Regions from separate parts of the Paenibacillus sepulcri genome, predicted to be linked through region 1. Evidence: riboswitches for the same ligand, from Rfam matches in the RefSeq annotation. Region 1 holds a riboswitch; each other region holds the start of a gene.
The links. Region 1 has a riboswitch for ZMP and ZTP ahead of ACFOLF_RS22560 (DJ-1/PfpI family protein). Riboswitches for the same ligand answer to the same signal wherever they lie in the genome.
Positions count from the first base shown of each region.

Region 2: it holds a riboswitch for ZMP and ZTP, as region 1 does, so the genes downstream of both, ACFOLF_RS23770 (bifunctional 5,10-methylenetetrahydrofolate dehydrogenase/5,10-methenyltetrahydrofolate cyclohydrolase) here and ACFOLF_RS22560 (DJ-1/PfpI family protein) in region 1, are expected to answer to the same signal.
Region 3: it holds a riboswitch for ZMP and ZTP, as region 1 does, so the genes downstream of both, rpiB (ribose 5-phosphate isomerase B) here and ACFOLF_RS22560 (DJ-1/PfpI family protein) in region 1, are expected to answer to the same signal.
Region 4: it holds a riboswitch for ZMP and ZTP, as region 1 does, so the genes downstream of both, ACFOLF_RS20920 (IMP cyclohydrolase) here and ACFOLF_RS22560 (DJ-1/PfpI family protein) in region 1, are expected to answer to the same signal.

Region 1 is NZ_JBHRUP010000001.1:5,103,778-5,109,689, forward strand. Features, by position in the region: gene ACFOLF_RS22545 (sensor histidine kinase) at 1-689, shown strand, start outside; gene ACFOLF_RS22550 (hypothetical protein) at 795-1,601, shown strand; gene ACFOLF_RS22555 (NIPSNAP family protein) at 1,754-2,071, opposite strand; gene ACFOLF_RS22560 (DJ-1/PfpI family protein) at 2,220-2,801, opposite strand; ZMP/ZTP riboswitch at 2,870-2,949, opposite strand; gene ACFOLF_RS22565 (MFS transporter) at 3,042-4,256, opposite strand; gene ACFOLF_RS22570 (response regulator transcription factor) at 4,266-5,861, opposite strand; gene ACFOLF_RS22575 (sensor histidine kinase) at 5,858-5,912, opposite strand, start outside.
Region 2 is NZ_JBHRUP010000001.1:5,405,753-5,411,664, forward strand. Features, by position in the region: gene ACFOLF_RS23755 (hypothetical protein) at 1-78, opposite strand, end outside; gene ACFOLF_RS23760 (pirin family protein) at 209-988, opposite strand; gene ACFOLF_RS23765 (MarR family winged helix-turn-helix transcriptional regulator) at 1,219-1,662, opposite strand; ZMP/ZTP riboswitch at 1,841-1,980, shown strand; gene ACFOLF_RS23770 (bifunctional 5,10-methylenetetrahydrofolate dehydrogenase/5,10-methenyltetrahydrofolate cyclohydrolase) at 2,063-2,929, shown strand; gene ACFOLF_RS23775 (cyclodeaminase/cyclohydrolase family protein) at 2,926-3,552, shown strand; gene ACFOLF_RS23780 (ABC transporter ATP-binding protein) at 3,768-4,790, opposite strand; gene ACFOLF_RS23785 (ABC transporter permease) at 4,839-5,630, opposite strand; gene ACFOLF_RS23790 (ABC transporter permease) at 5,627-5,912, opposite strand, start outside.
Region 3 is NZ_JBHRUP010000001.1:4,353,915-4,359,826, forward strand. Features, by position in the region: gene ACFOLF_RS19270 (MDR family MFS transporter) at 6-1,457, opposite strand; gene ACFOLF_RS19275 (L-threonylcarbamoyladenylate synthase) at 1,712-2,830, shown strand; gene ACFOLF_RS19280 (manganese efflux pump MntP) at 2,919-3,479, shown strand; gene ACFOLF_RS19285 (low molecular weight protein arginine phosphatase) at 3,509-4,090, shown strand; ZMP/ZTP riboswitch at 4,178-4,260, shown strand; gene rpiB (ribose 5-phosphate isomerase B) at 4,392-4,859, shown strand; gene ACFOLF_RS19295 (TIGR01440 family protein) at 4,967-5,614, shown strand; gene ACFOLF_RS19300 (serine hydroxymethyltransferase) at 5,785-5,912, shown strand, end outside.
Region 4 is NZ_JBHRUP010000001.1:4,700,440-4,706,351, reverse strand. Features, by position in the region: gene ACFOLF_RS20930 (DUF3888 domain-containing protein) at 414-812, opposite strand; one part of gene ACFOLF_RS20925 (IS3 family transposase) at 849-1,720, opposite strand; one part of gene ACFOLF_RS20925 (IS3 family transposase) at 1,720-1,969, opposite strand; gene ACFOLF_RS20920 (IMP cyclohydrolase) at 2,033-2,314, opposite strand; ZMP/ZTP riboswitch at 2,365-2,442, opposite strand; gene ACFOLF_RS20915 (dihydrofolate reductase family protein) at 2,739-3,275, opposite strand; gene ACFOLF_RS20910 (IS110 family transposase) at 3,788-4,990, shown strand; gene ACFOLF_RS20905 (NAD(P)-dependent oxidoreductase) at 5,235-5,855, opposite strand.

The DNA of each region.
Region 1 (5,912 bases):
TGGAGGATGCCGCCAAGAACAGGGAACATTTTATTCACTATCTGACGCATGAATTGAAGACGCCGCTTACCTCGATTATAGGCTATGCAGACTTTTTGAGAACGACTAAATATAACGAAGAAGTTTTTTACAAGGCCTTAAACTATATTTACAGCGAAGGAAAACGGCTTGAAAGTCTGTCGTTCAAGCTTATGGACCTGGTTCTCATCGGAAATAAAAAGAAGGTCATGGACATGGAAGAGATAATGCCGATTTTTGAGGAGACGGAGCAGATTCTAAAACCACAGCTGGAACAATCAAATATTGAACTTTCACTATCGGTTGAGCCTGCAAAGCTGCTTATTGAAAGAGACCTGATCAAAATCCTCTTCACCAACTTAATCGACAATGCGATAAAAGCTTCAGGAGCCGGGGGCATCATTTATTTCAGAGGGCTCATGACGGAGGAAGTCCACTATGCAATAGAGGTAGAGGACGTGGGGATTGGCATACCGGAACAGGATATACCGAAGGTGTTCGAGCCGTTTTTCATGGTGGATAAAGCCCATTCGCGGACAAACAACAGCGCGGGGTTGGGGCTTGCCATATGCGCGGAGATCGTCAGGCTCCATGAGGGAAGGATCGAGATCAGAAGCTGTCTGAATGAGGGCACTATTGTGAGGATCTTACTTCCGGGGGTATGCAACTAATTTACAACTTACCGATACTTATGAGAGATTGTTTTTCTACAATGGAGATGTAAGCTGGAACTCGCGCATTCCTGCCTACAAAAACCAATAGCGGAGGTAAAAAACATGAAATTTCAGGCAGCAGGTAAAAACAAAAAAATAGTCGGGACCGTCCTGGCGTCGGCTCTTATCATCGGAAGCCTTGGCACCATTACCGCATTTGCGGCAAACAACAGCGACGCGGTTCAGAAGGGTGCGTTGATTTCAGTGCCGGCGGCTGCGGATGCGTCGGATGCACCGGTCGCCGCACAGGGAACGATCCAATACAGCAAGGACGTATACTCGAGAACCGACGGCAGCCAGAATATGACGACCGAACGTTGGTACAACCCGGAAACCAAGGATAACAGGTCGGATACCAAGGAATATTCGGCAGATCATCAGCTGCTGAGCTATCAGAGCACCTACTATGTCAACGGCGGCAACGATCTGATTATTGTTCAAAGGGATCTGAGCGGGAATCCGGTGAACGGGAAAATAATCAAGAGGGCCGACAACCCGGATATATTTAAAAAATACGATCTAGGCAACCTGGATTTTAGTGCCCTAAAGGACTTTTACAAGGACAGCAGTTGGACATCCGTCGGCTCCGAGCAAGCACCGGACGGGAAAATCCTGAATAAGGTTATGCAAAGCTATCAGTCCTATATCAGTGACACGACGCAGGCCAATATGCAGCTCATTGAGTTTCTCGATCAGGATACCGGCCTCCCGGTAAAGGAAGAGCTCTACGAGGATTCAACAGGACAGTTCAAGCTCTTTAGCACAGATACGAGCGAATTAAACTATGTGGCTGATGACGGCTCTATATTTAATACGGATGGAATTTCGCTGACTCCCTTCCAGACTCAAACTGCTTTTAATGGAAAATAATGCAACTAAACAGCCTGTTGGGAACCTTCTCAACAGGCTGTTTTTAAGTGCGCCAGACGCGAGCGGCAGATGGAGGGGAAACAGCTTCACGAAGGCCTGATACACATGCAGAAATGCACAGTTTCTCTTGTTGTTCAAGGGAACATCCCCGCTTAGCGCTGGAAATATCCCGCACGCTGCATGAAGATTTTTTCCACTTGTTCGACAATCGGCCCGTCCGCTTCCGACTTCTGTTTCACTTCCAGCCATTCCGGATCCTGGCCGAATACATCCCACTGGCGGTTCCGCTCGTCCATATCGTTGTATTCCATGATGTAATACAGCTTGGAGTGTCCTTCCTGATCGACCCAGAAGTCATAAACCTTCATTCCAAGGCGTTTGAAAATTCCAATGGTGTGGTTGGCGAAACGGGCATTCATAGCTTCCATCTTCCCGGCATGAACGGAATAGATACGCAGTTCGTACAGCAAGTTAATTTCCTCCCTAGGTAAAATGATTGCTTTCCTGTTAGATCCTGCCCGCCGTGAAGACGCTGCCAACAGGGGGCATATCTGATATATTCCCGCATTTTGCGGTCAAAAGCAATGGCCGCTGCGGCTATTCCGGCTATTCCGTCTGCTATTTACTCATCCGGCCGGGGCGATAATAGGGATAATCCATTTTTTCCTGAACCTGCCGGGCGACCTCCGGAGTGCTTAATGATTCGACGAGGAACAAGCCAAGGTCAAGAGATGCGGAGACGCCGCCGCCCGTGAACACATTGCCGTCCCTGACAACGCGGGACTTTACGACCTCTGAGCAATAAGGGGCAAGCAGGTCATATGCAGAAGGGTTCGTCGTAGCCCGTTTATCAGTCAAGAAACCAGCCGCCCCAAGCAGCAGGGCGCCAGTGCAAACCGACGCCTTAATCTCCACATCGCAGGCAGTTTTCACCCAGGAGACAAAATCGGGGTCATGCCTAAGCTGCCTTGTAGAAAATCCGCCGGGGATAAAAATCAGATCATATCCGGAGAGATCCGGATAGACATGCGGGATTTTTATGGTTAAACCCCGATCATCCGTGATTTCCGCCTTCGTCGAACAAAAATCCCATGACACTGCTTCTTTGACTCCCAAAATGCCCAACCAGGTTACAGCTTCGTAAAAACCGCTAAAATCCAGCGTCGTCATTCCGTCAAATAAAATAAATGCCATCTTCATTCCCGTACACCGGCCTTTCGTTTGTCTGGTATAAAACAAAAAAAAGCACCCGATCTGAAGAGAATCAAGTACTTTGCCCAGGCGTACGGCTGTTTGTCGGTGCGCTCCCTCATGGTTATCCATGTTTACGCCAGTAACGCACCGTTTCATGCTAATGTTATAATCTTACATTCTTCTGCTGGAAAGTTCAAGGAGATAAAAGGAGATAAATCTCCGCCTGGTTTTTTTAGCCTTCAGCCTTCATCCTTCACTGCTATAGCCCTGAGCCTCCAGGTTCTTGCGGCTGGCCTTCATGATGAACATGTACATGAGAGCAAAACCCGCCACGCCCAGCAAAGCCGTCCCGGCGCTGATCCGGTACATCGCATGCGCGCCAAGATTCTGGAATATCCAGCCTCCGGTGACGCCCGCTACGATCCCGGACAGCCCTCCCCAGCTGAGGGCGTATACCGCTTGACCCGAGGCCCGGTATTCCTTCGGAACGAGCAGGGCGGTCAATTGCGTGCCTACATAATAATAACCTGCAAAAGTAAGACAGTGCAGGGCCTGAATGAAGATGATCTGATAAGGGGTTTCCGCCACCGACATCAGAAACCAGCGCAGCGCGTAAAGCAGACTGACAACGGCCAGACAGAAAATCATCGTTCGTTGACTTTTGCGCAAATACCGGTCGAACAGCAGGTAAACCGGAATCTCGAAGATGGATGACAGAAAAGCGGACCAGCCGATCAGAGAGTTTTTGCCTCCCAGATCGGAGATATAGATCGAAACAAATGTGTTGTTCATGGAGTTTGGAATCGAAATGAGAACGCCGATGACAAGGAACATGATAAACGGTTTGTTGGCCCATATTTGACCATAACCGACCGGGGCCCCTTTTCGGCTGCCCGTTTTGCCTCCGCGGGGCAGCTTCAAGGCCAGGGCGATGGAGATAAGCATCATCACCCCGTACACGATCCACAGCTGATGAATGCCCAGTCGCTCGATGACCGGTCCTGTCGCCACCGCCATAACGGCCCACCCGAGGGAACCCCACAGACGGAAGCTGCCGAACTTAAGGCCTGTCTTGTCGGCCACATCGAGATTGAGGCTGTTGCTTTGCGAGAACAACGGGCTCTGGAAGAAAAAATAGAGCAGCATGAACGTAAAGATAAGATAGCCCGCGTTCAGAGAAAAGACGATCTGCATGACCACGGCATTGCCGATCAGCAGCATGAGCAGAACGCGCCTGGCATTCTCCAGCCGGTCGCTCCAATATCCCCAGAAGGGGTTGGAGAGGAGGGAGATGAACGGGCCTCCGGCGAGCAGCAGGCCAACCGTAAAGTTGGACATGCCGGCTTCCTTCAAATAAAGCGGAAAAAAAGTGCTGTAGACGGAAATAGCCCCGTAGATGAAAAAGTTGAACGCTTTTATGAAGCCCAGGGAACGTATGTTGGTCAATGATGGGTGTGACATGTAGTGCGCTCAATCCTTTCCCGCTGACGAACCTGTTTTGGCAAGCTTCCGGTACTGCGTCGGCGTGATTCCGGTATGCGATTTGAAGATCGAGCAGAAGTATTTGTACTCCTTGTAGCCGACTTTCTCGGCGATCTCGAATACCCGCTCGTCGGTTCCGACCAGACTTGCTTTGGCCCGTTCGATGCGCACCTCATTCAGATACTCCGCGAACCCTTTGCCGAAATTTTGTTTGAACAGGATGCTGAAATAATTCGGCGTTATTTTGAGCAGGGCGGCCAGCTCAGAGGCCTTCAAATCCGTATGGTAGCTGGAATCAATATGCTTGTTGACGCGTTCGGCAATCCAGTGGTTCTTGTTGGCCAGGGAGGAATGAATCATCGCATGCAGGGACCAAAGCTCTTTGCGGAGCAGCGATTCCATGGCGCGGTAGGAGTTGTGCGTCAACAGATCGATTTCGCCCGAATTGAACGGATCGGTGCGCTCCGACAAATCCATGCCGTTCGTATGCAGTCTGCGCTGCAGGATAATGCTCAATTCCTTGAAGGCCTGCAATACTTCCTTCAGCAGATAGCCCCTCTCGCGAAACTGCTGCATGATGCTCCCGATGATGTCATCCAGTTCCTCATAGCCTCCATGAAAGAGCACGTGGACCAGCTGCTTCTCCAGCTCGAACGGAGAGAACGGCAGAGGGCTCCGCCCGGAAATTTGCTCTTCATCATGAAACTGAATGGAGCGGCCCTCCGGAATTGCAGCAAGCTGCAGGGCCGTGGTGGCCTCTGTACTGCGGGCATATGCCTCGTCCAATTGGGAAAAAGCCGGCGACACGCCAAAATAAAGGCGGGGGACCGGCGGTGCCATGTTCTGCGCTGCCGATAAGGCGGCAGACAAATCCAGCTGGCTCACCTGGCGGGAGCCGATGCACAGCGAAAGCAGCAGGTTCGGATGATGGAAGAAGGAGATGACTTCCTGATCGAAGGGTTTCAGCGCCGCATGAACGGTACTTTCCCAACCGATCCGGGCGGATTGCTGCGACTCCTCCGACGAATGGCTGGTCCATTCCGCATAATCCTCCAGCTGGCTGGCGATAAACCGGTAGGACGACTGGCCGTATGCGGCCGATGGCGGCGTATCGGCGTCCTTCCGTATAGCGGCTCCTCCTTGAACAAGCTGGATCATCCACTTTAACCAGCTTTCGCGCTCGCGCTTTTTTTCCAGCTCCGCATCAAGCGAGATTTCCATGCCGATTCTCTGGACCATCGCCATCAGCTCCTCAATGTTGACGGGCTTCAGCAAATAATCCTCGATCCCAAGACGCAGGGCGCGGCGCGCATACTCAAAATCATCATAGCCGCTGACGATAATGATGCGGATCTGCGGCCATCTTTCCTTCAGCTCCTTGGCTAATTCAAGTCCATCCATTCCATCCATGTTAATATCCGTGAGCACAAGATCGACAGGCTGCCCCGATACGAATTGCAGGGCCTCTACGCCGTCATAGGCTTCGCCCGCCACTTCCGCGCCGATCGAATCCCAAGGAATGGTCTGTCTCAAGCCTTGGCAAATGATCGGTTCATCATCAACGATTAGCATTCGAATGGTCATGCTTCCTCCTCCTTTTCGTTCATCCAAAGAGGTATTCTTAACCTTACGCAT
Region 2 (5,912 bases), 300 kb from region 1:
ATGTTGGATTGACAAATAAATAACCGGAAGCAGCAAAACAACCAGTAAAGCCAGCCGCATGACATTCATATCATCCATCGTCCTCTCCAGCACTCATATGTTAGTTAATATAACATGTTAAAGGGCTTTAGTAAATCGGAGAGGAGATGGAAAGGATACATATAAGGCTATAGCCCTGATCTGATGACAGTTAATATTACTTCTATACTCAGCGTTTGGGGTGCAGCGGATAGTCTACGATCGTCGGAACCTCAATCAGAATGAGCCGCAGCGGCTCGGTGCCCTCACTTGCCGTTATGAGGACGTTCAGCTCCTCATCAGCACGCACTACGACATAATCCTTGTGCTGGAAGTCCGTGTTTTTTGCTGCATCCTCTGCATAGGACCAGCTGCCTCCGCCCCGAATCGCAAGCGCCGATAAAGTACGTTCGGCAGGGACCTGATGGCGGTAGGATTGTCCGGCCGGTACGGTAACATCCCACATCCGGGCATCGGCAACGATGGAGATGGGCGATCCTTCGCCGATGACGGTTTTTCTGATAACGCCGCCCGTCTCCACAATCGGAAAAGCCTCATGATCATACTGATTATAGGTTGGCGCGGCTTTGTAGGCCGTCTCCAGGCTTGGCTCGAACCAGATCTGGAAAGCTTCCATATCCGGGCCTACAAAACGTTCCTGGTGGCTGACGCCGGAGCCGGTCTGCATGATTTGGACGCCGCCGGGACCTACAGTGCTTTTGGTGCCCAGAGTATCGCCATGCTGGGCTTGGCCGTTGACTACATAGGTCATAATTTCAAAGGCTTGATGGGGATGCAGCGGAATGTGCCCGCCTTCGGCCGAATGCGCCCATGCCCAGTAGAACAAAGGGCCGAGTCTGCGCAGCACCGAGCCGTCCCCGGTAAAGCCGATTGGTTTCTGCTCTGTAATTTTGCCGCCGTCAAATGCGCCTCTGCCTTGTAATGTTGGACCGTATATTAAGGTTTGCATAGAAATGACCTCCATTAGTGGTTTTTATATAAATAGGGTATAGCCTCAATATGACAATTGAATCGTCTCAAAAAGCCGGTTATCATACCGCGTATCAGGCGGAAACAGTCTGCAACGGATTTTTAGACAAGTGACAAGCGGTGAACACGCTCATCCCCCTCGAATATCTGAAGACGGTTCCGCGTGCGCAGCCGCTCTTCTTCATTGAAGCTCTGAATGCAAGCAGCTAACTAGATGAAGCTTGCCTGGGCTGCAAGGCCCAGCTTCTTAAGCAGTTGAATGGCCTGTGTCTGCTCTTCAGCCGTGAGACCGGCTACCGCCTTCTGAATCGCCACGGTATGCTCTGGAAAAATCCGCTCAAGCAGCTCGGTCCCCTGCTCCGTAAGCTCTGCGAAAATTACTCTCCTGTCCGTAGGACATGCCTTGCGCCGCGCTAATCCTTTGGCCGTCAGCTTGTCGATGACGTAGGTTATATTGCCGCTTGTCATCAATATTTTCTCGCCAATCTGCTGCAGAGGCTGCTCTCCCTTATGATACAGCAGCTCCAGCACACCAAATTCAGTGGGGTTCAACCCGTATTTGCGAATATCCTGCTGTATATGCGCGCTAACCCATTGATTCGCCCGTGATAAAGTAACGAATAGCTGTAAAGAAGTATCCGGAGGTTGACTCACGCTGCTCACCTCAATTTCCTTTATATTAAATATCTTAATTTAAAGATAAATCAATTCGACGACGTTGTCAAGCGGCTGTATTCCGTTACAGGCGGGGGAATGCCAATATATCCTCCAGAGGACGTCAATAGCCGTTTCTTCTGGACCTTGTTTCTGCTATAATGACAGCATTGGAATAAGGGTCGCGTGCAACTGGCGCAGCGTGGATTAACCACGAGGAAGCAAGCGACTGAATGAGCGTATCCATGCTGACCTCCGCTATCAGTTAATTGGGGTGCAGCTGCCGCTCTGTCATAGCCGTACGCCTGGGCAAAGTATTTGAAGGAAGATGTGCTTAAGAGCACGGGTCCTTTCAGATGCTTTTTTTTGTTTACCTATTGCATGAGGGAGGCATTCGATCATGGCCAAGCTGTTGAAGGCAAAACCGCTCGCTGATGAGGCAGGCGGGCTCATCAAGACACAGGTTCAGGAATGGAAAGAAGTAGGGATTGCACCGGCAATTGCGGTCCTGATGGTAAATGGAGACCCGGCCTCGGCAGCCTATGCCAACGCCAAGGGGCGGCTTGCCGGGAAGCTGGGGATTGGCTTCGAGCTTCTGACTTTCGAGCAGAACGTCACGGAGGCTGAATTGCTCCGGGAGATTCAGCGGTTGAATGGGGATGACAGCATTCATGGCATTCTGATCGAGCTTCCGCTGCCAGCGGGATTGGATTCCAGCCGGCTTGCGGCTGCGCTGGATCCGCTGAAGGATATTGACGGTATTACCCCGGCCAATAAGCTTGCCTGCATGATGAATGAACCCGGTCTGCGGCCGGCTACCCCGCAGTCCTGCATCCGATTGATTGAGGCTGCGGGAATCCCGCTAAGCGGCAAGCATGTTGTCGTTGTCGGCAGGGGAGAGACGGTAGGCCGGCCTCTGATGCAAATGCTGCTGCACCTGAACGCAACTGTGACCGTGTGCCATTCCCGTACGGCTGATCTGGCTCGAATGATCAAGGCTGCGGACGTGCTGGTCACGGCTGCGGGCCGATTGAACCTGATTACCCCGGAGATGGTTCATACCGGGCTGACTCTCATTGACGCAGGCATCAATGTCAATCAAGATGGCAGTGGAATTGCCGGTGATGCCGCTCCGGAAACGGCCGATCATGTAGCGGCTTCTTCACCGGTCCCTGGGGGTGTGGGCACATTGACCACGACGATATTATTCGAGAATGTCCTGCATGCATTAAAGCTGCAGCAGGATGCGGGGAGGCTGCAGATATGAGCGATTCATGGAAGCAATCGATCCATGCTTTTTTGGAGAAAGCGGGCTCCGCTTCTCCTACTCCAGGAGGAGGAAGCGTGGCTGCCCTCGCCGCAGCGCTTGGCGCATCCATGGGCTCGATGGTCACCCGGCTGACGACAGGAAACAAGTATGAAGATGTGCAGGTGGATATGAGTTTCATCACCGGACAAATGGCAGGGGCTGTATCGGCATGCGAGGCGGTCATGCTGGAGGATATAGAGAGCTTCGGGGAATTTATGCGCGTTCTGGCTCTGCCAAGGACAACTGAAGAAGAGCGGGAGCTGCGCAAAAAGGCCCTCAGCGGAGCTGCTGTCCGCGCGGCCGAGGTGCCATTAGGCTTAATGGTGCTGTGCCATGAGCTGCTGCTGCTGCTGCATGATGCGGTTATGAAAGTGAACCGCAATGTCATCTCCGATTGGGGAATCGCCGCCCTGATGCTCGAAGCGGCGATCCAATCGGCTTGGCTCACAGTGGAAATTAATTTGAGCTCCATTCAAGATCTGGCTGCCGCAGCGCGCATTCGTGAACAGGGCGAAGCGTTTGAGCTTGCGGGTGCCAAGCTGAAGGCAGAGATCCTGACGGCAGTCAGATCCCGATTGTAAGCTGCTCCTTTTCATTTGAGACAAGATAAACTTAGGCCCATACTCCAAGTGGCGTACGGACTGGCCGATACAACTGATTGGCCAGCGCCAACTAGCTGGCTAATGCCAACGGACTGGCCAATACCAACTGACTCTGACGGGCTGCGCGCATGGAGTGGGGCGTTTGTAAATAAAGACCTGATTTATCCTGATCAGGTCTTTAACACAATCAGGTCTTAGTAGACCCGGTGAACGATTTCTTCAAAGTCGGGCTCCTCCATATGAACATCTTCGATCTCGCCCAGCTGCTCCAGCATCCGCAGCGCCTCCATGGCGCTGAGCTGATCGCGGTTGCACTCCACGGTAAGCGTATGACCGTCGCTGCCCGTAAGCCGCAGAGGCCAACGGCGGTCCTGCGGTTCCTCAGCGGCGCTTCCCGGCCAGTCGGCCGGATTAAACTGGCCGTCTATCAATGGAGAAGCCATGCTGAGATAGGTTACCCGAATGATGGTCGGCAAGCCGATCCTCCGCCTCAGCCCGTCGGTTGTCCCGTCAAATCCGAGACGGCCGTCATTGATCACAATGACGCGGCTGCACAGCTGTTCAATATCGTCCATATCATGAGTCGTGAGCAGGATCGTCTTGCCCAGCTCGCGGTTGATGGAATGCAAAAATTCACGGATGCTTCGTTTGGCGATCACATCAAGTCCAATGGTCGGTTCATCGAGAAACAGAATGTCCGGATCGTGGAGCAGCGCCGCCGCGATGTCGGCGCGCATTCTTTGTCCGAGTGACAGCTTGCGCACTGGCGTCTCCATGAACGGGGCAAGAGCCAGCAGTTCGCTCAGCTCGCCAAGGCGCCGCGATTTCACTTCATCGGGCACACCGTACATGGCGGCCAAAATGTCGAAGGAATCCCGCACCGGCAAGTCCCACCACAACTGTGTCCGTTGACCGAACAGCACGCCAAGTCTGCGCGCGACGGTGCGCCGCTCGCGGTGGGGGCTCATGCCGGCAATCCGCACTTCGCCCGCTGACGGATGAAGAATGCCGGATAGCATCTTGATCGTTGTTGATTTTCCCGCTCCGTTAGGCCCGATATACCCGACGAATTCCCCCTGATTAATCGTAAAGCTGATATCACGGACGGCTTCCTTTACCTTATAATCCCTTGAGAACATGGTGCGCAGCCCGCTGAACCGCCCCTCCTTGGGGACGGCTGATTTGAATTCCTTGGATAAGTGCTCGACCGTTATCATATGAGCGCTGGTCCTCCTATTTGAGAATATACGAATAGAGATGCTTGTTTAGCTGCCTGTACTCTGATAACGGGATAAACCGACCCGCCACATAAACAGTCCTGCGGCAAACACCAGTACAGCCGCCGCGAATGCGGACAACAGCAGCCAGACTCCGCCTTCCCCGCGCAGAATATACAATGAGGGGACATAATTGGCGAATGCGACCGGAATAACGCTGAGCAGCATGACCTCCATCCACTTGGGATAAATCGAAACCGGATACTGGACGGCTGTCCGCGCTGCGTCCTCCGTAATATTCTGCAGCTCTTCAATCCTCGTAATCCAGAAGCCGGCTGTAGCCGTAAGCAGTCCGATTCCGAATAATAGCAAAGCGCCTGAGAGGATAACCAGCAGCGTCAGCGGGATAGAGGCCCAGGAGATTTGCCCGGCGGCAAATAAAGCCTGCATGCTGACAGCAAGCACGGCGGCGCCTTGAATGATCTCCCCGATCCGGAAGGATACATTGAACGACATCAGTCCGAGCAGCACGGGGACCGGCCGCAGCAGCAGACTGTCCAGGTCGCCGCTGAGCAAATATTTTTCCAGATGATGCACATCAGAGGCTACCGTCCGGTATATCGCTTTGGACAGAGTCAGGATGGCATACAGATAGCCGGCTTCTGCCAGTGACCAGCCTTTAATATGGCCGAATTTCAGCAGAATAATAGCCAGCATGGCGAATTCCACGACATTGATCAGGGCAGCCATCAGGGAAGAGAACCAGAAATTGAATTTGTACTGCATTCGGCTGCGAAGGCTGGCGACTACCAGCAGATGGTACATGCGAAGCCATTTCATCCGCCCTGCACCTCCACTTTGCGCCGCATAGTCCGGGCAATCATCAGGCAGATGCCGGTGAGCCCTGCGCCCCAGCCAAGAGAGCCGAGCAGCGGGCCGGGACCGTCCATGCCCAGATAAATCCGGGTCGGCACATAATGCAGGAACGGGTAGAACGAAGCCCGGCTGATCAGCTCGAGCCAGCCCGGCAGCCACTCAATGGGAATGAGAAATCCGGACAGCAGCATACTGAAGGCATAATTGACCCAGTACAGCCAGCGTGATTCGGTCGTCCAGAGCGCC
Region 3 (5,912 bases), 750 kb from region 1:
AAGAGTTAAGCCGCCTGTTTCCGGGCGACCTTATCCGGGCGCAGCTTGGGAATGAACAGGCAAATCGGCAGTGCGACCAATACGATAATGGTCGCGATGAGATACACATCGTTTACGCTCATTGTAAAGGACATCATTTGTATGCCGACTTGATCGGTTGAACCTGCATTGACCAAATCTGTTGCATGCGAGGCCGAATGCGACGCCAGCAAGGTCGTAAAAATCGCAATAGCGAAGGAGCCGAATACATTGCGCAGCCAGTTGCTGATCGAGGAAGCATGTCCGCTCAGCTGCGGTGATATTTGCTCCATCCCGGAGTTGCTGGCGGGCATCATGGCAAAGGCAATCCCCAAATTCCGCACGATCATCCAGAAGACGATATAGCCGTGGGGGATGTCGACGCTGAGCCAGCTGAGCGGCAGCGTTCCCGCACCCATCAGCACGACCCCAATAATAAGCAGAACGCGGGGACCGAACTTGCTGTAAAACTTGCCCACAAACGGGGTCAGTATGGCCATGGCCAACGAAGCCGGAAGCAGAATCAGCCCCGTATCAAGCGGCGTGACATGCTGAATGTTTTGCAGGAAGATCGGAGTCAGGAATGTTCCGGAATAAAGGCTGATTGTGATGATGCAAATGGTAATCAATGAAATCGTATAGCGGGCATTGCCGAATACCCTCAGATTCAAGAGCGGTGTCTGTGCAGTTAGCTCGCGCCAGATGAACAGGGCCAGAAACACGAAACCGGCTGCGATCAAGCTGATCACCTTTGTCGATGACCACCCCCAGGCATGGCCTTGCGATAAGGCTACCAGAAGCGAGGAGCTGCTGACGATAACAGTGACAAAACCGATCAGATCGAATGACTTGGGCACATTCAGCCTGTAGTAGGGGATGAATGGAAGGATGAGCAGAACACCGATAATGCCGATCGGCACATTCATCCAGAACAGCCACTGCCAGGTGAGATTGTCAAGCAGCCAGCCGCTGAGCGTTGGTCCGATTGCAGGAGCCAGCATGGCCGACATAGCCCAGAAGCTGACTGCGATCGGCTGCTTCTCGCGGGGGATGACCTGATAAATAATCGACATGGTAGCTGGAATGATGAGACCGCTAAAGGCCCCTTGCAAAATACGGAATGCGATGAGCGACGGGGCGCTCCATGCCAGCGCGCATAAGGCGGAGGCAATGGTGAAGCCCAGCAGGGAGACGAGATAAAGCCATTTATAGCTGAACCGTTCGCCGAAATAGCCGCTGATCGGGGCAAATGTGCCCATGGCAAGCATAAAACCTGTCAGTGTCCATTGAATGGTGTTCAGGTCGGAAGCAAAGTCAACCTGCAGAACAGGAATGGCGATGTTAATCGTACTGACACTGAGCGTAGAAATAAAACTGCCGAAGAAAATGGCAATCATAATGGGCAGGAAACGGACCTGCTTGGCTTCTTCTGTCTGCATCTGTAATCCTCCATTGCGCATGTAAAAATGCGAAGCTGATATATCTGAATTTATATATAAATAATCGTAGTTATCATACATCCGCAAAAGGTTAAAAGTCAAAGGAAATTACATGATTTTCCGGATAGCTTCCTAATAGATGTCAGATAAGATTCCATAGTACTCCGGATATCGGAGAGGATGTGAGACTTGCCATGTATGATATAATGGAAGAAATAAAAATGATTAATTGACGTCTAAGGATTGGTTGCATAATGACGAGCAAAACCAAGGTGTATCATGTCGATCCCGCAAGCCCCGACGATAAGATCATCAGAGAAGCCGCACGTACTCTCCGTCAGGGAGGAACGGTGGCATTTCCCACTGAAACGGTGTACGGGCTCGGAGCCAACGCATTGGATCAAGATGCAGTAAGCAGAATTTTTGAAGCCAAAGGAAGACCTTCGGACAATCCGCTCATTGTGCATATTTCGGACTCTGCGCAGCTTGATTCGTTTACCGCTCCCTGCGGGGAGCTGGTCCAGCTTCTGATGGACCGCTTCTGGCCGGGGCCGCTTACGATTGTTCTGCCCCTGAAGAGGGCCTCGGTATCGGAGCATGTCACGGCAGGGCTGGACACCGTTGCCGTCAGGATGCCTGCGCATCCCGTGGCACTGGCGTTGATCACGGCTGCCGGGTGTCCGGTTGCGGCGCCCAGCGCCAACAGCTCGGGCCGCCCCAGTCCAACAGAAGCGGCGCATGTTCTGGATGATCTGAACGGACGGATTGATGCCGTTATTGACGGAGGTTCGGCCGGCGTGGGACTGGAGTCGACGGTTGTTGAGGTTGAAGCAGGCGGTATTGTACGGATTCTGCGACCAGGCGGGATAACAGCTGAAGCGCTGCGCGCAGCGGGGGCGCAGGTCGAATATGATATAGCTGCCGCCCCTCATGATAATGGACAGGAACGCACCCCGGGTTCCGTTGAATTGGGAGCGCATGAACACCCGGCAGCCGGCATCGCTCCGAGATCCCCAGGAATGAAGTATGCCCATTATGCGCCCAGGGGAGTCATGCAGCTGGTTCAGGGCGGCATCGACGAAGTTGCCGCTTATATCGGCAAGCAGAGCCGGAATGCCCGGGCGGAAGGTGAACGTACGGGTGTGCTCGCGTTCCATGAGCATGCCGACCGCTTCGATGCCGATCATGTATTGGTCATCGGCAGCCTCGGCAATCTGGAGCGGGCGGCTCAGGGCTTATATGCCGCCCTGCGTTCATTTGATGATCTCGGCGTGAGCCGAATTTGGGCGGAGACCTGTCCGGAGGCCGGCATCGGGCATGCCTTGATGAACCGGCTTGCCAAAGCGGCAGCCCAGCAGATCATCCGCGTATAACGCCCTTCCCGGGCTGCCGCTTTTACAGGTCATGTTTAACTCCTTGTCCGCATATGCTGGAAAAGAATGCGGACAAGGGGGAAAAAGAATGGTCGAAGCGGGTATGCATGCCGGACAACTGCTGACGCTTTTACTTATGGCGATAGCTCTTGGGATGGACGCTTTTTCACTCGGGGTCGGTATAGGAATGAAGGGTATTCGGCTTGTTGACATTCTTAAATTAAGTGCGGTTATCGCGCTGTTTCATATAATAATGCCTCTTATGGGCATGCTTACCGGTAAATACGTCAGCTCCCTGCTCGGCGATGTGGCTTCATCCGCCGCCGGTGTGCTGCTGCTGCTCTTGGGCGGCCACATGATTTATAGCTCCCTGCGGGGTGAGTCCGTGGAATCTCTTGATCACAGCACGGTTTGGGGAATGCTGCTGTTTGCGCTCAGCGTGAGCATTGATTCATTTTCCGTAGGCATTTCACTGGGCATGTTTGCGGCGGATGTGCTGGTCACGGTGCTTCTGTTCGGCTTCTTCGGCGGAATCATGTCCACGGTTGGACTGCTCATCGGACGGCGGGTCAGTTCAAGCATGGGCGAGTACGGGGAAGCGCTGGGCGGTGTTATTTTGTTCACGTTCGGGCTGCTTGTTTTATTTTGAATAAATTGAGGAAAAGGAGTGTGAGTGCTATGAAACGGATTTTGTTCGTTTGCACCGGCAATACATGCCGTTCCCCGATGGCGGAGGCCATTCTTAAGGAGCTTGCGAGAAAGCAGGGCAGGCAGCTGGAGGTACGCTCGGCAGGTGTGTCCACGGTGGATGGACTTCCTGTTTCTTCGAATGCTGTGGGCGTGCTGCGTCAAAGGGAGGTTTCATGTACTGGCGGCTCCAAAGCGCTTGATGGCGGTTCAGTCGTTTGGGCGGATCTGATTTTGACGATGACGACAAGCCATAAACGCAATTTGCTGCAGCGCTTCCCGCAAGCCGTGGATAAAACTTACACGCTCAAGGAATTCGTCGGCTGCGACGAGAAGGTGTTGGCCGATATTTCGGAGCTGGAGGGGCTTTACACGGAATGGCAGATGAAGCAGGCGCTTGGCCAACAGATGACCAGTGCCGAGCGCGATCGCTTGCTTGAGCTTGAGAAGCGGATTCCCGATTTTGACATAGCCGATCCCTTTGGCGGGTCGATGGAGATGTATAAGCGCAGCGCCGACGAGATCGAGGATGCATTGAGGAAGCTGCTGGATAAGCTTGGCCCTTCCCAATAAGATCGTTTACAAAATATCCGCATCAGCCCCTGACGTTCGATGATTGATTTTCAACAGGCAATACGTTATGATAAAAACAACTAAGACGGTTTCTGATGTAACTGGCGACTAAAGTGGATCAAACCACGGTGGAGCATCAGATCATACGGCCGGTCGCCTGGGCAAAGAGCAGCGTGCGAAAGCATGTCATGCTCTTTTTTCGTCTTCCAGGCGATTTCAGCATGATTTCAGGTATACTAGTAACATGATTCATCGACATTTTTCGCCATCCAAGGCGGTCAAACCGGGAGGATTATATGTTATGAAAATCGCCATCGGCGCCGATCACGGCGGTTACCGCCTCAAGGAGGAGCTCGCTTCCTTCATCCGGTCGCTCGGTCATGAAATCGAAGATGTCGGCTGCGATTGCGAGCAATCCGTGGACTACCCTGATTATGCGCTTCCTGTCTGCGAAAGAGTAAAAAGCGGGAAGGCGGAACGCGGAATTCTTGTCTGCGGCACCGGAATCGGCATGTCAATTGCGGCCAATAAAACGGCCGGCATCCGGTGCGCACTTGTGCACGATACCTTCTCGGCCAAGGCAACCCGTGAGCATAATGATACGAATGTGCTGGCGATGGGAGAACGCGTCATCGGACCAGGGCTTGCCCAGGAGATCGTCCGAATCTGGCTGGAAACCCCGTTCTCAGAGGAGCAGCGTCATGTTGGCAGGATCGGCAAGGTCATGAAGCTTGAAGAAAATGCGTCTTCTCCCTCAACCGTTATTTGAATCCGTTTTTGCCATCCGGCGCAAGCTGCCGTTCCGGCGATTGTTTTCAGAGGGAAGCACCATACTTAGCAGCAAGCGGAAGATCCGAATCGAAGGAGTGTCAGGTGATGAACCGGGAACTGAAGCTGGATACGATTGCAGGTGATGTTGAAGCTGTTGTCCGTGAGCTGGCGCATGCCGCTCAGCTTCGAAGCGGACAGCTTCTGGTAATTGGCGCAAGCACAAGCGAAATCATCGGTCAGCGGATTGGCACATCAGGCACACTGGAGACAGCCAAAGCGGTTTACGAAGGCGTTGAGGCGGCCCGCCGTGACATCGGCTTTCACCCCGTCTATCAGTGCTGCGAGCATTTGAACCGGGCGCTTGTGATGGAGAGGGATATCGCAGAGCGGTATGGCCTGGAGATTGTAGGAGCCATTCCCGTGCCGAAAGCCGGCGGTTCGATGGCTTCCTACGCCTACCGGCAGCTGTCCGATCCCTGTCTGACGGAGTCGGTGCAGGCGCATGCCGGACTGGATATTGGCGATACGTTCATCGGCATGCATCTGCGGCGTGTTGCTGTTCCCGTCAGGCCGACAATCCGTTCCATTGGAGAAGCGCATCTGACAATGGCTTATACGCGTCCAAAGCTGATCGGCGGCATTCGCGCTGTATATACGGAGGAAGAGGCCGGCATTCCGGGCAGTTCAGCTGCTGAAGCCTTTACGGATACATCCCCAGGTGGCCCGGAGTCTCCGGGCGGCACATGCGACTAGAGAAGTTGATTCGGCGTTTGACCACATACCGCGTTAATTAACAACCGCCAATAAACATGTTTTGCGAATTGTTTCTGACCCATGGCTGCTCAATAAGCTGCAAAGGCCAGTCAGCGCAATGCAAGGGACTGTTATAGAAGGCGTTACATTTAAGGAGGATAAACAAAACAATGGAACATTTACGCAAACAAGACCCTGAATTGGTAAAAGCGCTCGGACTTGAACTGCAGCGTCAGCGCGACAACATTGAGCTTATCGCATCCGAGAACATTGTCTCCGAAGCTGTGCTGGAAGCCAT
Region 4 (5,912 bases), 400 kb from region 1:
GAGATCCTTCGCTGTTGTTCCAAGTTCTGCACAGCTTCCTTGGCCTTCGTCTACGTTTGCAAGACTCGGCTTCCCCTTTTTCCTCTCGCGAGGCCTTTTTGACGATGCGGCAGGATTCACTTCATGTTACGGCCTGGTATGTTGCTCGCCTTGTCTCCGACAAGTACTTTGTCGATGCGCTTTTACGCACAGATTTCGCCATGCGCAAGCATCCTAGCTACAAGGGTGGCTTGGTCCCTCCCTTGGTTGGACTTTCACCAACTAGATAATGCGTGCTTCTGGGCACGCCAAACGAAAAAGGAGCTGCCACATGGCAAGCTCCTCACTAACGTGCCCGTAACTTTAACGAAGATGAGCTGTGTCTGCATGAAAAGCTCCTCCTTTACTAACGTAGTACCCTTCAGCTCAACTTCTTACTTAATTATGTGTTGCCAGTTAGGTAATAGTTTATAGTCCTCAATATGATTATAATTTATAACTTCAACGTTTCCATTATTATCTATTTGAAATTTAATCATGTCCTTGCCAACGTCAAGATGTGGACCAACATAAGGGATCAGTGTTACGTTCACATCAATATGTGAAGTGAACGTTTTGAATTCAACACGATTACCACCAAGATAAGGAGCAAATGTTGGAGATACTGTAAGCTTGTTTTTGTAGTATTTATTTATTTCTTCTTGAATTTTTGGGGCCAAAACAGTAAGGATCGTCCGTTGACATGGATCGTCAAACTGGAATGCATAGGTTGAATATCCAAATGAAATGAGCGAAATCAGTAAAATTCCGAAAACTAAATTTCTTTTTGTCATGGTTTTATACCTCATGGTTGGATTGTCAACAGTAAATCAGACAACCTTTTTAAGGGCTTCTTGGCGATACTGAATAGGCGTCATATAGCCTAATGTTCCATGAATGCGATGCTTGTTGAACCAATTAACATAATCGTTTAATTCCAGTTCCAAGTGACGAAGGCTCTGGAAGTTCATCTGGTTTACGAACTCTGTTTTCATGATTTTGTAGGTGGCTTCGGCTACAGCATTGTCGTATGGACAGCCTTTCGCACTTAGAGATCGGCCGATTTCAAAGGTACCTAGAAGCTCGTCTATCTTTTGATTTTTAAACTCGCTGCCACGGTCCGTATGAAACCATTGAATATAACGCAAATCGCCCTGGACGCTCGCAAAGGCGCGGGAAATCAGAGCAGCGTCTTTATTCGGACCTGCACTGTGGCCAATGATCTCTCGATTGAACAAGTCGAGCAGCACACAGATGTAATGCCACCTGTTCTGAACCTTCACATAAGTCAGATCACTGACAACGAAGCGCTTTGCTTCCTCCTGCTCGAATTCGCGGCCCAAAACATTCTCTGTTGTTGCTTCATTAGGAGTGGTTTTATGGGGCTTATATTGAGCCACTGTGTAGGTCGAGACTAGCCCTTGCTCTTTCATAATCCTTCCAATTCTACGTCTGGAAACGACGATTCCGCGTTCCTGGAGCTTAACCTTAATCTTTCGTGTACCGTAAGCTTTTCGGTTATTGTGGAATATCTCTACAATCGCTTCGGTTATATCGTCTTCGTTCAATTGTTCTTTCGCGTCGTAGTAATACGTACTTCTTGCAATTTGCAGGACGTCGCACATTGCTGATACCGAGTATTTATCACGGTTATTCCGGATGATAGCTACTTTCGTCCCATGATCAGCGCTGCTTGCTTTAAAATATCCACTTCCATTTTCAGACGCTGGTTCTCTTTTCGTAAAGCGATCAATTCGTTCTCGTCTGACGAGCGATTGTCCTTCTCCTTGAAGGAACCGCTTGTCTCATCTTGTTTGATCCAGCGGTCTAAAGCAGAGGCTGTGAGGTCATATTCCTCCACAATCGCCGCTCTGGACTTCCCATTTTTATAGAGCTCCACCAGTTGTTTTTTGAATGCTGGAGTAAAGGTACGTCGTTCTTGTTTTGGCATTGTAGAGATCCGCTCCTTCATAATGATAGGTTCATTCTACAAGCCCTTATTTTTTCTGTCCAACTAAGTGTAGACGATCCAATCACCATTCGAGACAATGTGCACGTTCTCCCAATGTCGAATAGGATAATAAATAATAAGTGATGGATCTTCCATTTGGGCGGGATCAAATGCTTTGTTCTTTACGCTCCATCCATCTATTTCAAAACCGCGGTTTCGGCTGTTTACGCTTCTCCCCATAATCCAATACACCTGTACATAATGCGACCTGGAAGGAGTCATTCCTACGATAAGCGTTCTTCCGGGATAAGGCTTATCAAACAAATCGTGTTGAACTGTTTTCACTGCCCTTGCTCCTCTCGAGTAAACATAAAGAGGTAAGGGGAAATTCCCCTTACCTCTGCCCAGGCGTACGACTCCAACTTATATGCTTCCTCATGGGTCCCCATGCTTCGCCAGTCACATATAAGTTCTAAATTACTTCCTATATTAGCAATTACTGCTATTAAAATCAATTATGATAATGGCTTAACCAACACCAACGGCTACCAAGTCTACTGCCAGTTATGAGCGAGGGGCTGTCACATGACAGCCCTTTTGGTGTTCAACTATCGTACCCAGTTAGGTCAATCGTCAATTCCATAAATAACTATGTCATTTCGCATAACTGAACAAATTTTAAAGAATAAGGGATCCTCTGACTGCCGCTACAGCCGGAGAATCCCTATTAAAGTAACGTGCCCTTTAGGCCGCTGGGTCAAACGCACAACTAAGCTGGAACGTAGGTCAACCTGATCACCTTCTCGCCAATTCGATCGCTTGCCACAAGGCGCAGCTGCGGCCTCGGACCGGCGAAGAACGGCTTGCCGTGACCCAGCACGACTGGATGGAGATAGAGTCGATACTCATCAACGAGACCGAGCTCCGTTAGACTGTGGGCCAACTCCGGCCCGGCAACTTCAATCTCCCCTTCATGCTGAGCCTTCAGCCCACGTATGGCCGCTGCGAGGTCGCCCTCGATCAGAGAAGCGTTCGGACCGACGGACTTTAACGTCCTCGACACCACCCACTTCGGTTTGCTTTGCCACGCCGCTGCGTATTCCCGTTCCGGCGCATCCCATTCAAAATGGTCTCCGTCCCAATACCGCATGGTCTCGTACATGCGGCGCCCGTACAGGCTGCCCGCCAGGCCGCGCACGTCGTCGATGAAATGACGGAATAGCACGGGGTCGGGCTGAAATGCCGTGTGGTCGTGGTCGACGAATCCGTCCAGAGACTGGTTCAATGCGAAAACGATCTTTGCCATGCGACTGACTCTCCTCCCTGGTTTTCTCGCACATTCATCATCAAGATTACACGTTCCATATGCAGCCTCCTCTATGTCTACATTTTATCATCCAACAGCATGTCCGGTTTCTCATGGATTGCTAATGTGCACAGTTCTGGCCTGACCGAATACAAATTTAATTTAACGAAGGATGGTAAATTAAACAATTCTGCCCGTTTGCGTAATGAAAAATGGAGCAGCTGCCACTGGCAGACTGCTCCAAAATGCGTTGAACTATCGTACCCGTCGTATTATGAGATCAGCCAGTTTTTACTGGTTGACCACTTTGCTTTACTCGGTGTATGTATCGGTAGCCGGGGCAGAACGATCGTATCCGTGGGAGGAAATCCCGTCGCTAAAACTGTTCGCCCCCTACTTGTGGAAACCATGTTTAGGCTGGTTGAGACTTGGATCTCGCATAACAAGCGATGCTGTGGAACTGCAAGCCGTATAGGGGTTACCGGCCATTCCACTTCTGAAAGGAGAATATCATGAATCCAGTAATTGGCCTGGATATTTCAAAAGGGCAAAGTGAAGGACAAGCATTTTTAAGTAAAGGGCAACCCTATGGCAGGAGCTTTCGGTTCCTCCATACGCTTGAAGGGTTTAAAGATTTGCTGGGCACCATCCAAGATGTCCGTAATAAAACGGGCTCTACCCCTGTTTTCATATTGGAATCAACGGGGCATTATCATCAAGCTGTCGTACAGTTTCTCGAGTCAAACGAGTTCTTGTACCTTGTGATCAATCCGCTTATTTCTCATCAAGCGAAGAAATCCAGTCTTCGCAAGGTGAAAACTGATGCTGTGGATGCCTACCAACTGTGCGAGCTTTATTACAAAGAGGAGTTTGAAACCCAAAAACAAAGAGGTATTGGGCTGCTCAACCTTCGTCACCTGACACGTCAGCACGAATCCATTACCCATATGTATGTTCAGGCTAAGCTTCACTTTCAGGCCGTATTAGACCAAGTCTTCCCCGATTATAGAGGGATTTTCGGGGACTTGTACTCCACTGTTTCCTTATCTGTCCTAAGGGAGTTTCCAACATCCAAAATGATTCTTGGGGCCGGATTAACGAAACTCACGGACAGAATCGCGTGTCTTTGCCCTAGACGCTCCGAGAACTGGGCTAGCGAAAAGGCCAAGACCATTCTAAAAGCAGCGGTGAATAACCCTTTCCAGGAGACAGCCTACAGCAGCCATCTCGTTAGCATTGGGTTATACATCAACCTCCTCCTTCAATACCAAGAGCATCTGTCCCACCTTGAAAAGAAGATCGATGCTCTCGCTAAAGAAGTTGAGGAATTTAGAATTATCCAGTCAATACCCGGGATCGGCAGCAACATCGCGGCAACGGTTTTGTCTGAAATCGGGGAGATCAACCGGTTTAATCACGCCAAGAAAGTAGTTGCCTTTGCAGGTGTAGACCCTAGTGTCTTTTCGTCAGGGAAGTTTACCGCCACCACCAATCGCATCACGAAACGTGGCTCCAAGCAGCTGAGGCATAGCCTGTATCTTGCGGTCATATGTGGGTTAAAGAATTCCCGGAATAAAAAGCTTCGTGAATACTACGATAAGAAGCGTGAAGAAGGAAAACCATACCGAGTCGCCGTTGTTGCCTGTATAAACAAGCTCCTTCACTGGATCTATGCCATTTTAACCAAGAAAGAGTCCTTCCTTGATTTAGCTTAAGAACCACACTTTCCATTAAGACCAAAACCTTCCAATGCTCATAAGGAGGGCTCTTAACCATGCCCATTTTTCAGTATAGTGCTTTTTCTTCTAAAACTTAAGAGAGAAATCTTGACAAGCTATTAGCTGGTTTTAGCTTAATCAAATTTGGCCTGTTTTTCATTAAGTAATCTTCTCTTATAACCTTCTGTAGTACATACTCTCCCTTGATCACTCCACCAAAGAAAGTCTTTCTTTTATAGTATTAGTAGGCGATACCCACACGTGATTTTATAAAATCGCTACTTTTTATCTGGCTATATGTAAATTCTGCTGTATCCGACACGGATATTTCAATACCACCTTCCGGCAAAAAATTACGGTCTACACGATATTTACCTACACTTTCTCCATCCGGCAAATACGTAGGACAGACAATAGTCCATTCGAGTGTTGATTGTTTTAGCATATCGTAAACTTTATGATGTTCTTTTGCTGCACGGACTAACTTACGCTTTGATTCACTTGACTGATAACGCAGTGAATCTGGGGTGGTTCTACTTTGCAGGATACCAGCAGTTCCTATAGTTATAATTCGTTGTATACCTTCGTTTTGCATTGCTTCGATAATTAGAGGCATACTTTCTGATAGAGTAGTTGTCCCATCAGTATTTAGTGCACTAATAACTACATCAATCCCATGTGTTGCACGTATGATATCATCTTTATTTAAAACATTACCTTGAATAATCGTTAAATTTCCATTATTTATTTGAATCTTCTCTGGAGTACGAACTAATACAGTAACATGATGTCTGTCATGAAGGGCATAAGTAACTATTTGACCTCCAACTCGTCCAGTTGCACCTAAAATTAAAATATTCATGAGAACGAACCTCCTCTTGCAAATACAAATATTACTCTATACTTTAAAAGTTATTAT